DNA from 3 places in the Anaeromassilibacillus sp. SJQ-5 genome. Region 2 is predicted to be linked to each of the others. Evidence: predicted binding sites of a transcription regulator. Region 2 holds the regulator's gene; each other region holds the start of a gene.
The links. Region 2 encodes Rex, which represses fermentation and respiration genes when NADH is low (regulators of the CRP and FNR family bind a similar motif). Its sites were predicted from a motif close to ATTGTTAANNNNTTAACAAT; they were not measured.

Region 1 (4,532 bases), 990 kb from region 2:
CATCAGTTTGTCCTGTGGCACCAGCAGCGGAATAACCGCCTGAACCGCCGGCGTCTGGATTCCCTGCCCGATGGAGCGGATGCCCGACACCAGGAATATCAGCCACAGGCTGCCCTGTCCCGCCAGGAACAGGATGGCCAGGATCAGCGTAGAAACCGCGGTCAGGGTGTCGGCGCAGATGATCAGCCGCTTGCGATGATAGCGATCCGCCCACACCCCTGCGAACAAGGAAATCAGTACCTGCGGCAGAAAACCGCATAGGGTGGAGATCATCATCATGATCCCCGATTGGGTGGTCAGGGTGATATACCAGACGATGGCGTACTGCACTAGGCAGGAGCCAAACAGGGAGATGGTCTGCCCGGTCAGAAACAGGGCGATTTTGGTCTTCCAGTTGGACGGGGGTGCCTGCTGCGCCTGCGTTTCCATAACACTCCAATTCTCCGCCGCGGTGATGGTGTCCGGCAGCTCCTTCTTGCGGCGGAACAAGGAGGGCCGGGCGGGCGAGCGGGCGGTTTCACTCCGCCGTCCCCATACAAGAGGCTTTGTCACCGCCGGCTTCCGGCGGGAGGCTCATTATACCAGACCGCGGGCGTCCCGCGCAAGCGAAACCGCAAAAAACGGAAAAAGCCGGGCAAATGGGGGACTTTCCCGCATTTGCCCGGCTTTGATCAGTGCGATTCGCGCCGCCTTATTCGTACGCCACGACGTCGATCCATTTCATCAGCAGCTCTTTTTCCTCCGGACGGTTCTCCGTCAGGCGGGCGGCCGCCACGATGGGCAGCCATTCCTGGACATACTTTTTCGACGTATGGGTCTTTTCGCAGAACAGGTTCATGTACTTCTCCGCCATCTCGGGGGACTGGAGGGACAGCAGCAGATAGGTCTTGGCCACGTCCGCGCTGGCGTTGCCCTGGCGGGCGGCGATCCAGTCCACGATGTAGGTGCCCTTGTCGTTGATGATGATGTTAGCGGGGACGAAGTTGCCGTGGCACAGCTTGACATGCTTGGGCATGCTGTCCAGCCGGGTCAGCAGCTCGTATTTGATGGAATCGCTGATGGTGTCCAGGCTGTTGATGAGCCGGGTCAGCTTATCCTTCAGCTTGCTCAGCTTGGGCATTTTCTCCTGATGCACCTTCAGCTGGAGATCCACCATATCCTCCAGATACCTGTCGGCGTTCTCCGGATGCTTCTTCATCAGATCCTCCAGGGTGTCTCCCTCGATGAGATCCATGGTGATGGCCCAGTGCCCGTCGATGACCGATACTTCGTGAATGGTGGGAACCAGCAGGTCGGTATACTCGATGCGGGCATGGGTCAGCGCTTCATACAAAGCGTCGGTCTTCCGCCCGGTTTTGAAGATCTTAACCGCTTTGTCTCCCTCCCGGTAGATGTCGACGGTTTCGCTCGAGGCAATCAGATTTTTCAGTTCCATGTGGTAAGACTCCTTTCCGTTTGCAGCCTTGGCAATTAAAAATCGCCTGAAACTATATGTATTATACAACTTTAAAAAGGACTCTGTAAAGAGTTTCTTGTAGATTTAACAAACAATTTGCATTTATCGGCCTTTTGATGCAAACTGCTTGGGAACTTATGTGCATAGTGGATATTTTTCATAAGAATGCCGCCCGCTTCCAAGGGGATTTTGTCGTTCTCTGCATGGCTGTCAGGTAATTGGTCGATTTACATAATTTGCCCTTCTGCATTTTGGTTAAAGCCGGGGAAATGATGAGTTGACAGAGAGGGATACACCTGATATAATTAAATTGTTAAAAAAATAACAACTATCCTTGTGGGAAATAGGAACTGGAGGAACAAAGCAGATGAGCAAGAAAGAACTGACGACCCCCGCCGCCGAAACCGCGAACACCGGCCTGGTGGATACGGTGGACGCCTTGGTGGCCAAGATGAATGAGGTTCGCGAAGCCCAGCGTATTTTCGCCACCTATACCCAGGAGCAGGTGGATAAGATTTTCTTCGCCGCCGCTATGGCTGCCAACCAGCAGCGCCTGCCGCTCGCCAAGATGGCGGTGGAGGAAACTGGCATGGGCATCGTGGAAGACAAGGTCATCAAGAACCACTACGCCTCCGAGTATATCTATAATCAGTATAAAGATACGAAAACCTGCGGTGTGTTAGAAGTAGATTCCGTGGCCGGCATCCAGAAGATCGCCGAGCCCATCGGCGTGGTGGCGGCGGTCATCCCCACCACCAACCCCACCTCCACCGCGATTTTCAAAACCCTGATTTGCCTGAAGACTCGCAACGGCATCGTTATCAGCCCCCATCCCCGCGCCAAGAAGAGCACCATCGCCGCCGCGAAGGTGGTGCTGGACGCCGCCGTGGCGGCCGGCGCGCCCAAGGGCATCATCGCCTGGATCGACGTGCCCTCCCTGGAGCTGACCAACGAGGTCATGCGCAGCGCGGATATCATTCTGGCCACCGGTGGCCCCGGCATGGTCAAGGCGGCGTATTCTTCTGGCAAACCTGCCCTGGGCGTCGGCGCGGGCAATACCCCGGCCGTCATCGATGACACGGCGGACGTCACCCTGGCTGTCAACTCTATCATCCATTCCAAGACCTTCGACAACGGCATGATCTGCGCCTCCGAGCAGTCGGTCATCGTTCTCGACAAGGTCTATGACAAGGTGCGCAAGGAATTCGAGGCTAGGGGCTGCTATCTGCTGAAGCCCGACGAAATCGAAAAGGTGCGCAAGACAATTCTCATCAACGGCGCGCTCAACGCGAAAATCGTCGGCCAGTCCGCCCACACCATCGCGAAGCTCGCCGGTGTGGATGTGCCCGAAACCGCCAAGATCCTCATCGGCCAGGTGGAGAGCGTGGACATCGAGGAGGAATTCGCTCACGAAAAGCTGTCCCCCGTGCTGGCCATGTACCGGGCCAAGGATTTCGCCGACGCGGTGAACAAAGCGGATCAGCTGGTGGCGGACGGCGGCTACGGCCACACCTCCTCCCTGTACGTCAACGCCGTGACCGAAAAAGACAAGATCGATGCCTTTGCGGCCCGGATGAAAACCTGCCGCATCCTGGTCAACACCCCCTCCTCCCACGGCGGCATCGGCGATTTGTATAACTTCAGCATGGCGCCGTCCCTCACTTTGGGCTGCGGCTCCTGGGGCGGCAACTCCGTGTCCGAGAACGTGGGCGTCAAGCACCTGATCAATATCAAGACCGTCGCCGAGAGGAGAGAGAACATGCTGTGGTTCCGCGCGCCGGAAAAGGTCTATTTCAAGAAAGGCTGCCTGCCGGTGGCCCTGGCTGAGCTGAAGGCCGTTATGGGCAAAAAGCGGGCTTTCATCGTGACCGACTCCTTCCTCTACAAGAACGGCTATACCAAGACCATCACCGATAAGCTCGACGAGATGGGCATCACCCATACCACCTTCTACGATGTGGCGCCCGATCCCACCCTGGCCTGCGCCAAGGAAGGCGCCAAGGCCATGGCCTCTTTCGAGCCCGACTGCATCATCGCCATCGGCGGCGGATCCGCCATGGACGCCGGCAAGATCATGTGGGTGATGTACGAGCATCCGGACGTGGACTTCATGGATATGGCTATGCGCTTCATGGATATCCGCAAGCGCGTGTACACCTTCCCGAAGATGGGTGAAAAGGCCTACTTCATCGCGGTGCCTACCTCTGCCGGCACCGGCTCCGAGGTGACCCCCTTCGCGGTCATCACCGACGAGACCTCCGGCGTGAAATACCCGCTGGCCGACTATGAGCTGCTGCCCAAGATGGCGATTATCGACGCCGATATGATGATGTCCATGCCCAAGGGCCTGACGTCTGCCTCCGGCATTGACGCCATGACCCATGCTCTGGAAGCCTACGCCTCCATGATGGCCACCGACTATACCGACGGCCTGGCGCTGAAAGCGCTGAAAAACATCTTCACCTATCTGCCCCGCGCCTATAACGACGGCGCCAACGATCCGGTGGCCCGGGAGCGGATGGCCGACGCCTCCACCATGGCCGGCATGGCCTTTGCCAATGCCTTCCTGGGTGTGTGCCATTCCATGGCCCATAAGCTCGGCGCGTTCCACCACCTGCCCCACGGTGTGGCCAACGCCCTGCTCATCAATGAAGTGATGAAGTTTAACGCTGTGGATTGCCCGACCAAGATGGGCACCTTCCCGCAGTACCAGTATCCCCATACCCTGGAGCGGTACTGTGAGTGTGCCGACTTCCTGGGTATCAAAGGCAAGACCAACCAGGAAAAATTCGATAATCTGCTGGCGGCTATTGACGAGCTGAAGGCTAAGGTGGGCATCAAGAAGACCATCAAGGAATACGGCGTGGACGAGAAGTACTTCCTCGATACCCTGGACGAGATGGTAGAGCAGGCTTTCGACGACCAGTGCACCGGCGCCAACCCCCGCTATCCTCTGATGAAGGAAATCAAGGAGATGTATCTGCGGGTTTACTACGGCAAATAATTTTCTTTCCCCATAAACGAAACAGGCGGAAGGCACCGGATGCCTCCCGCCTGTTTCGTTAAGCTCGTCGCC
Region 2 (4,532 bases):
TTCCCGCCCCGGCAACGGCATCTGCCATCAGGTGCATCTGGAGCGGTTCGGCATTCCCGGTAAAACCCTCATCGGGTCGGACAGCCATACCCCCACCGGTGGCGGTATCGGCATGCTGGCCTTCGGCGCGGGCGGCCTGGACGTGGCCGTGGCCATGGGCGGCGGCACCTACTACATCTCCATGCCCAAGATGGTGCGGGTCAACCTGACCGGCCGTCTGCGGCCCTGGGTGGCGGCGAAGGACGTCATTCTCGAGGTGCTCCGTCTCCTGTCCGTCAAGGGTGGCGTGGGCAAAATCATCGAATACGGCGGGGAAGGGGTCAAGACCCTTTCCGTGCCGGAACGGGCCACCATCACCAACATGGGGGCCGAGCTGGGCGCCTCCACCTCGGTTTTCCCCTCCGACGACGTGACCCGGGCGTTCATGAAGGCCCAGGGCCGGGAGCAGGATTGGGTGGAGCTGAGCGCCGACGCCGACGCGGTGTACGACGAGGTGGTGGATATCGACCTGTCCTCCCTGCGTCCCCTGGCCGCCTGCCCCCATTCTCCCGACAACGTGAAGGCGGTGGAGGATCTCGGCCCCCTGCCGGTTAACCAGTGCTGCATCGGCTCCTGCACCAACTCCTCGCTGATGGATATGCTCAAGGTGGCGGCCATCCTCAAGGGCAAGACTGTTCACCCGGATGTCAGCCTCTCCATCGCCCCCGGCTCCAAGCAGGTGTACAACATGCTGGCCGAAAACGGCGCTTTGGCCGACCTCATCGCGGCGGGCGCCCGGATTCTGGAATGCGCCTGCGGCCCCTGCATCGGCATGGGCCAGTCGCCGAACTCCGGCGGCATCTCCCTGCGTACCTTCAACCGCAATTTTGAGGGCCGTTCCGGCACCGCCGACGCCCAAGTCTATCTGGTCAGCCCCGAGGTGGCGGCGGCCTCCGCCCTCACCGGCGTGCTGACCGATCCCCGCACCCTGGGCGAGGCCCCCGTCGTCACCCTGCCCGAGCGCTTCCTCATCAACGACAATATGATCGTGCCTCCTGCCGATGAGGCCGATATGGACGCGGTGGATATCGTCCGCGGTCCCAACATTAAGCCCTTCCCCAAAACCGCGCCCCTGCCCGAGACGGTGGAAGCGCCGGTGCTGCTCAAGGTGGGGGACAATATCACCACCGACCATATCATGCCCGCCGGGGCCAAAATCCTGCCCCTGCGGTCCAATATCCCCGCCATTTCGGAGCATTGCTTCGTGCGCTGCGACGAGGAATTCCCCGCCCGCTGCAAGAAGCAGGGGAAGGGGATCATCATCGGCGGATCCAACTACGGGCAGGGCAGCTCCCGGGAACACGCGGCCCTGGCGCCTCTGTATTTGGGCATCAAGGCCGTCATTGTCAAGTCCTTCGCCCGCATCCATGTGGCGAACCTCATCAACGCCGGCATCCTGCCTCTGACCTTTAAGAATGAGGCGGATTACGACCGGATTTCCCTCATGGACGACATCGTCCTGCCCGACGTGCGCGCTTGCCTGGAGCAGGGCAAGGACGTGACGCTCGAAAACCGCACGACGGGGGAGAGCTTCCCCCTGAACGCCGCCTTCTCCCGCCGCCAGGTGGAGATGCTGCTGGCCGGCGGCCTGCTGGACTATACCCGCAATCAAAACGGATGAGACGCCCAGCTGTTTTAGAGAAGGGGTGGTAGTATGGCAAAAAGCGAATACATTTCCATGTCGGTGGTGCGCCGCCTGCCCCGGTATTACCGGTTCCTGTATGACTTGAAGGAAAACGGCGTCACCCGGATTTCCTCCCGGGAGCTGTCCCAGAGGATGGGGCTGACCGCCTCCCAGATCCGGCAGGATCTCAACTGCTTCGGCGGCTTCGGCCAGCAGGGCTATGGGTACATGGTCGAGCAGCTGTACACGGAAATCGGTCATATCCTCGGCATGGACTCCCTGTCGGACACCGTCCTGCTAGGGGCCGGCAATATGGGGAAAGCCATCGCCAATCACATGGATTTTGAAAACCGGGGCATTCGGCTGGTGGGGATTTTTGACGATTCCCCCGCGGTCATCGGCAAAAAGGTGCGGGGCATGACAGTGCGCCCCACCGCCGAGCTGGAGGAGGTCTGCGCCGGGTGCAGCCCGCAGGTGGCCATTCTCTGCATCCCCAAGGAGGCCGCACCCGCCCTGGTGGAACGGCTGATCGCCCAAGGCGTCCGCGGCTTCTGGAATTTTTCCCATTACGATATCACCTATCATCATCCCGGCCTGGTGGTGGAGAACGTCCATCTGGGCGATAGCCTGATGACCCTGTCCTACCAGTTGAAAAAGGAATAACAGCGAAAACGGCCAGGGAACGCGCGGTCATGACCGCGCCCTTCCCTGGCTGTTGCGTATCAAAGGAGGAAAACCGTCTTTGTTGTCAAAAAAGCGCGCGGCCGCCATTGCCGCCCGGTTTGGCAAGCCGCCGGACAATCGGTACGAGGATGAGGATTTCCGATGTATTCGTTCCTATTACGATTACCGCCGGGAAAAAGAGCCGGAAACCTTTGCCCTGGATGAAACCACCTGGTACGATTTGTATCTGGATACCCTGTTTGAACGGGTCAGCAGCACCGGCAGCGCTTCCGGCGAGCAGCTGTTGTATTATCAGCTGCGCTGCCCGGCGATGGAGCGGGATGAATACGAACGGCGGCATGGACTCATCCGCCTGATGGAGGAACAGCCGGAGCTGCGCCAAAAGCTGCAGGTTCTTCTGTCCCGTCTGGGGAAAACCGGCGGGGCGCGGACCATCGAGGCGTTTTCCCCCTCCGCTCACGGGAAATGCGGCCTAGTTGTCGCCCTGCTGCTGCTCGTTGGGCTGATCGGCAGCGGGATCGGCCTGATCGTCTCGCCGGCCGCCCTCCCGTTTCTCCTCCTTTTTCTATTCGGGAATCCGATTTATCATATCGCCATGCTTCGTCGGCTGGAAACTCACCTGCCCGCCGCCAGCTATTCGGTATCCCTGATCGCCGTTTTTCAGAAAATCTGCCGGTTGTACGGCAAGGAACTGGCCGCGTACCTGCGCCCCTACGAAGCCGCTGAAAAGCGGACCCGCGCGTTGTCCCGGATGGGCTTTAGCGCCTTTGCCTACGACAATGAGTTCGCGCAGATCCTCAATAGCCTGTGCTTGTTTGATCTCATTTTGTATGAGTGGACGAAGGTCGGCCTCAGCCGCCTGCGGGAGGATATTTTTGCCGTTCATGAGTGCGTGGGCCGCCTGGACGCCGCCATTGCGGTGGCCTCCTATCGCAAAAGCGCCGCCGTGTACTGCGACCCGGCTATTGACTTTGACAAAGAGGGACCCTCCCATTTCACCGCCGCCGGTTTGGTTCACCCGCTGCTCAAAAACCCGGTGGCCAACACGGTGGAGCTGACTGGATCCCTGCTGCTGACCGGCTCCAACGCGTCGGGAAAATCCACGCTGATCAAGGCGGCGGCCCTAAGCGCGATTATGGCGCAGAGCCTTTGCACAGCGCCCTGCACCGCCTATTCCGCCTCCGCCTTTCATGTCTATACATCCATGGCCCTGTCGGACGACATTCTGGCGGGGGAGAGCTATTTTATCACAGAGCTGAAAGCGTTCCGCCGGATCCTGACGGCGGTCGAGCGCGGGGAACGGGTGCTGTGTGCCATCGATGAAATTCTGCGGGGCACCAATACGGTGGAACGGATCGCCGCCTCCAGCACTCTGCTGCGGTATCTCGCCGGAGAAACCGCCGTCTGCATCGCCGCCACCCACGATATTGAATTGTGTGCGCTGCTGTCCGACGCGTACGAAATGGCGCATTTCGAGGAGGCGATTGCCGGCGATACCATCGCGTTCGACTATCGCCTGCGTCCCGGCCCTGCCTGCACGCGCAACGCCATCCGTTTGCTGACCCTGATGGGGTTTGATAAAGCCTTGACCCAGGAAGCGGAGAACCGGGCGGAGAGGTATCTGCAAGAGGGCGTGTGGTAACGGCCACAAACCGTCGAAAAAGCGGCCTTTTTCGTTCGCAGATGTTCGAAAAAAGCGCTCCGCCGTGCGAAAAAAAGCACGGCGGAGCGCTTTTGTGTGAAAAAATCAGCCCTTTTTGAAGCTGTCCTTGAGGGAAACCGAGCGGTTAAACACCAGATGTCCCGGCCGGCTGTCCACATTGTCCACGCAGAAATAGCCCAGCCGCAGGAACTGAAAAGCCTGCGGAGCGGCCGCACAGGCCAAATCCGCCTCCACCTTGCACCCCGTCAGGGTTTCAAGAGAGTCGCGGTTGAGGCACGCGAGGAAGTCCTCCTCGCCCCCCTCCGGATCGGCCTCGGTGAACAGCGAAGCATACAGCCGCACCTCCGCCTCCGCCGCCGTCTCCGCGTCTACCCAGTGGATGGTGCCCTTGACTTTACGGCCGTCGGGGGTGTTGCCGCCGCGGGTTTCGGGGTCGTATTCAGCTAGAACCTCCACCACGTTACCGGCCTCGTCCTTGACGCAGCCGGTGCATTTGACGACGTAGGCCGACTTCAGGCGTAC
Region 3 (4,532 bases), 2.0 Mb from region 2:
ATAAGACCGCCGGAGCCCATCATGCAACCCATGGCAATGAGGTTGTCGTAGTCGATTTCGGTATCGATGAGGGAAGCCGGGATGCAGCCGCCGGAGGGGCCGCCGGTCTGGGCCGCCTTGAACTTCTTGCCGTTCGGCACGCCGCCGCCGATTTCCTCCACGATTTCCCTGAGGGTGGTGCCCATGGGGATTTCCACCAGGCCGGTGTGCTTGATTTTGCCGCCCAGGGCGAACACCTTGGTGCCCTTGGATTTCTCCGTGCCCATGGAAGCGAACCAGTCCGCGCCCCGCAGGATGATCTGCGGCACGTTGGCGAAGGTTTCCACGTTGTTCTCCACCGTCGGGCAGCCGAACAGGCCCTTGACGGCCGGATAGGGGGGACGGGGACGAGGCTCTCCGCGGTTGCCCTCGATGGAGGTCATCAGCGCGGTTTCCTCGCCGCAGACGAAGGCGCCGGCACCCAGCCGGATTTCCATGTCAAAATCAAAACCGGAACCGAAAATATCCTTGCCCAGCAGACCGGCCTCCCGGGCCTGATCGATGGCAATCTGCAGGCGGCGCACCGCAATGGGGTACTCTGCGCGGACATAAACGAAGCCCTTCGTCGCCCCGATGGCATAGCCGGCGATGGCCATGGCCTCGACGATGCAGTGGGGATCGCCCTCCAGCACCGAACGGTCCATGAACGCGCCGGGATCGCCCTCGTCGGCGTTGCAAACCACGTACTTCTGGGGCGCCTTGTTGGGGGCGCAGAGCGCCCACTTGCGGCCGGTGGGGAACCCGCCGCCGCCGCGGCCCCGCAGGCCGGAATCGGTAATCACCTGAATGACCTGATCCGGGGTGTACTCGGTCAGGCACTTGGCCAGCGCCTGGTAGCCGTCGAAGGCAATGTATTCGTCAATGGATTCGGGGTTGATAACGCCGCAGTTGCGCAGCGCCACCCGCACTTGTTTCTTATAGAAATCGGTCTCGTTCAGAGACTTGACCTCGTCCTTCTCCACTGTCTCATCGTAGAGCAGGCGGGTGACGATACGGCCCTTGAGCAGATGCTCGCTGACGATTTCCGGAATATCCTCCACGTTGACGCGGGAATAGAAGCAACCCTCGGGATACACGATCATAATCGGGCCAAGAGCGCACAGGCCGAAGCAGCCGGTACGCACGACCTTGACTTCATCGGTCAGGCCCTGGACGGCAATCTCCTTTTCGAGCGTCTCGATGATCTGCTGACTGCCGGAGGAGGTGCATCCTGTGCCGCCGCAAACCAGTACATGGGAACGATACATGGCTTTTCTTCCTCCTCTTTATTTCATCTGCGCGCCGACGGTGTACTCGGCGACGGGGTTCCCGTTAACCAGGTGATCCGCGACGATGCGCGCCACCTTTTCCGGGGTGACCTTGCAGTAGGTGACCTTTTCTTTGCCGGGCGCCAGAACCTCCACGATGGGCTCGAGCTGGCACATGCCGATGCAGCCGGTCTGGGTGACCGTTATGTTCTGGAGGTGCCGTTTGGCCACCTCGTCCACAAACGCGTTCAAAACCGGGCGGGCGCCGGCGGCGATGCCGCAGGTGGCCATGCCCACGATGACACGCGTGGCGTCCTGCTGGTTGTCCCGCACCGCCATTTTTTCGCGGGCTTTATCACGGATGGCCTGCAATTCTGCCAGGGTTTTCATATGATCCTCCATTTCTTGCCGGGCGGGCGGCCCGGCAGACGTAAATTCGGCGCGAAAAGCTTCCCTCGCGCTGGATGTCAAACGGTTCAGATTGTCAAGCGGTGCCGCCGACGGCCCCGTCCTGCTCCCGGAGGTACTCGTTCAGCCACAAGGCCACGTCCGGATCGTCCAGGGGCACGTCCCCCAGGATATCGCGGATTTCCCGGGTGTCGAACACGAACTCCCGTCCGTCCACCCGGTGGATATAGCGAAAATCCAGTCCCGGATTCATCCGCACCAGGGTGGACACCGTCCCGTCCATGTCGCCCAGCGGCAGCCGGTCGATATGGGACAGCCCGAACACCGCCGTCACGGTGGTGCCGGCCCCCGGCTTAGACGTGATGGAAAGCGAGCCGCCGGTGGCCTCCGCCGCCATGCGGAACAGGGGGATCCCCATGCCCACCGGGCGGGTGGTGCGGGTGGTGTAAAACGGATCCCGCACCCGCTCCAGCTGCTCGGACGTCATGCCGCAGCCGTTATCCTCCACCGACAGCGTCAGCCGGTCCGCCCCGGCGTCCTCTTCCACCGTCATGGTGATGACGGACGCGCCGGCGGCGATGGAGTTCTGCGCGATGTCCAAGACGTTTAACGACAATTCCCGCATAACTCAAGCGGTATACTTGGCCAGTATACCGTCAATGTCGTCCACGGTCAGACGGCCGTACACATCCTCGTTCACCGTCAGGACGGGGGCCAGGCCGCAGGCGCCGATGCAGCGGCAGGCGGTCAGGGAGAACTGGCCGTCCTCGGTGCATTCGTCCGCGCCGATACCCAGCTTTTCGCTGAGCTTATTGAACAAATCGCCCGCGCCCTTGACATAGCAGGCCGTGCCCAGGCAGACGGATACATTGTAGACACCCTTGGGGGACAGGGCGAACTGGGCGTAGAAGGTCGCCACCCCGTACACCTTTTCGAGCGGGACATTCATCCCGTCCGCGATCATCTGCTGCACCTCCATGGGGAGATACCCATAAATCCCCTGGGCTTCCTGCATGACGAACATCAGGCGACTGGGATCCTGCTTGTTGGCGTCGATAACTTCCTTCAGTTGGGCCGCCTGCTCAGCCGTCCCTTTAAACGGGAGTTTGCTGATCTTTTTTTGCATGTTGCCGTTTCCTCCTTGCCAATCATAGGTTCTATTCAGATCTGCACCTCGACAAATATTGTGAAGAAAATATCAATCTTTTGTGCAGCATCGACTACCCCTCAGTATAACAGAGTTCTCCGCAAAAAGCTAGATAAAAAACGCTTTTTTTTGGCCTTTTACGCGCTTTCTGACGCTTTTTCGCGAATCGGCGCGAGCCGGCTGCCGGCTTGTCCATATGGGGAAATATATGTGGTAGGCACCTCAAACATACCACGTTTTTTTGCCTAGCGCCGCCTGGCCTGAAAAATATAGAAGAAACGGAAAATTCATCGGCAAAACTCCTTACGATCCTATTAAGATTGTTAAACGCGGTTTACTTTGCCTAACCGATTTGATAAAATATAGTGGTAGTAAAGGGGTTCGCTCCCGTGAATCGATCGATTGCGATGGGCATTAGCCGATCTGAATAAATTTCCCAACACCACACAGAGGACGGTGAGCGTCAATGAAACTGAAAATGTGGGCCGCGGCGGCCACAGCCGTTATTTGTATCACCTCCATCGGCTCGCTCCCAGCGGCGGACGCCTCGGAGCTGCAGCCTGGCGATATTTCCAACTCCTGTTCCTTCTCGGCCTCCCAGAATGGATCCATCGTACGGTTTCTGACGGATGGATCCGCCGGCACCTCCTGGAAGGGCGGAAAAGAGGCGTATATCCAGCTGCACAGCAAACAGCCGATCGGCGGCGTTTATCTTCTGTGGAACAGCAAGCCCGTCCCCTGGGTGCTGTCCCGGGTGACGGACGGCGGCACTGAGCCGTTGGCGGAGGGCGGGGCAGATTCGTTCCTCCACGAGTTCAAAAAGCTGGACGCGGGCAGCGGCACCTATCGCCTGACCTTCAGCGGCCAGGCCGTGCTCGGCGAGCTGTATGTCCTCGGGGCGGGGGAGACCCCTTCCTGGGTGCAGCAGTGGAACCCGCCGCTGGAAAAAGCGGATATGCTTCTCGCCTCCACCCACGCGGACGACGAGCTTCTCTGGTTCGGCGGCGCCATGCCGGTGTATGCCGGCCAGTTTGGGAAAAAGGTGCAGGTGTCTTATCTCATCCGTCACGGCTACGGCCGCACGCACGAGCTGCTCGACGGCTTGTGGACGGTGGGGATTACCAACTATCCCATCCTGTCAGATTTCGGGGACAAATACTGCTCCACCCTTAAGCAGGCGTATCAACTGTATAATAAAAACGATATCATGGCCTGGCAGGTGGCCCTGATCCGCCGGGTCAAGCCCGATGTGGTGCTGACCCAGGATCTCAACGGCGAATACGGCCACGGGGCTCACCGGATGAACAGCAACACCCTTGTCAAAGCCATCACCCTGAGCGGCGATCCCCAGCAGTATCCGGACAGCGCCGGGAAGTACGGCACCTGGCAAATCAAAAAGCTGTACCTGCATAAATACGACAAGGACGATTTGCTGATGAACTGGAACGTGCCCCTATCCCGTTTCGGCGGCAAAACCGGGCTGGACATGGCGCGCGCCGGGTTCGCCTGTCATATCTCCCAAGCCAAACGAGGCCGGTACCACGTGGACGAGGCGGGCAAGAATGACAACCGCTGGTTCGGCCTGTATTATTCGTCGGTGGGCCCCGATGTCAAGAAAAACGACTTTTTCGAGAACCTGGCGCCGGTGATCCCCTGGGACGGCCTGCCTCTTTCGGAAAAGCAAAAAGGCG

Region 1: a site for Rex is predicted at 1,766-1,785, ahead of adhE (bifunctional acetaldehyde-CoA/alcohol dehydrogenase). Genes of this name have one in related genera too.
Region 3: a site for Rex is predicted at 2,878-2,897, ahead of ACSAMM_RS13470 (NAD(P)H-dependent oxidoreductase subunit E). Genes of this name have one in related genera too.

What each region holds. Positions count from the first base shown of each region.
Region 1 covers NZ_JBPJWQ010000001.1:2,078,695-2,083,226, reverse strand. The annotation lists gene ACSAMM_RS08840 (MFS transporter) at 1-552, opposite strand, end outside; gene ACSAMM_RS08835 (phosphotransferase) at 692-1,435, opposite strand; gene adhE (bifunctional acetaldehyde-CoA/alcohol dehydrogenase) at 1,824-4,460, shown strand.
Region 2 covers NZ_JBPJWQ010000001.1:1,088,855-1,093,386, forward strand. The annotation lists gene ACSAMM_RS04520 (aconitate hydratase) at 1-1,660, shown strand, start outside; gene ACSAMM_RS04525 (redox-sensing transcriptional repressor Rex) at 1,694-2,326, shown strand; gene ACSAMM_RS04530 (MutS-related protein) at 2,406-3,989, shown strand; gene ACSAMM_RS04535 (glutamine--tRNA ligase/YqeY domain fusion protein) at 4,095-4,532, opposite strand, start outside.
Region 3 covers NZ_JBPJWQ010000001.1:3,123,500-3,128,031, reverse strand. The annotation lists gene ACSAMM_RS13485 (NADH-ubiquinone oxidoreductase-F iron-sulfur binding region domain-containing protein) at 1-1,286, opposite strand, end outside; gene ACSAMM_RS13480 ((2Fe-2S) ferredoxin domain-containing protein) at 1,305-1,676, opposite strand; gene ACSAMM_RS13475 (ATP-binding protein) at 1,771-2,319, opposite strand; gene ACSAMM_RS13470 (NAD(P)H-dependent oxidoreductase subunit E) at 2,323-2,820, opposite strand; gene ACSAMM_RS13465 (PIG-L deacetylase family protein) at 3,308-4,532, shown strand, end outside.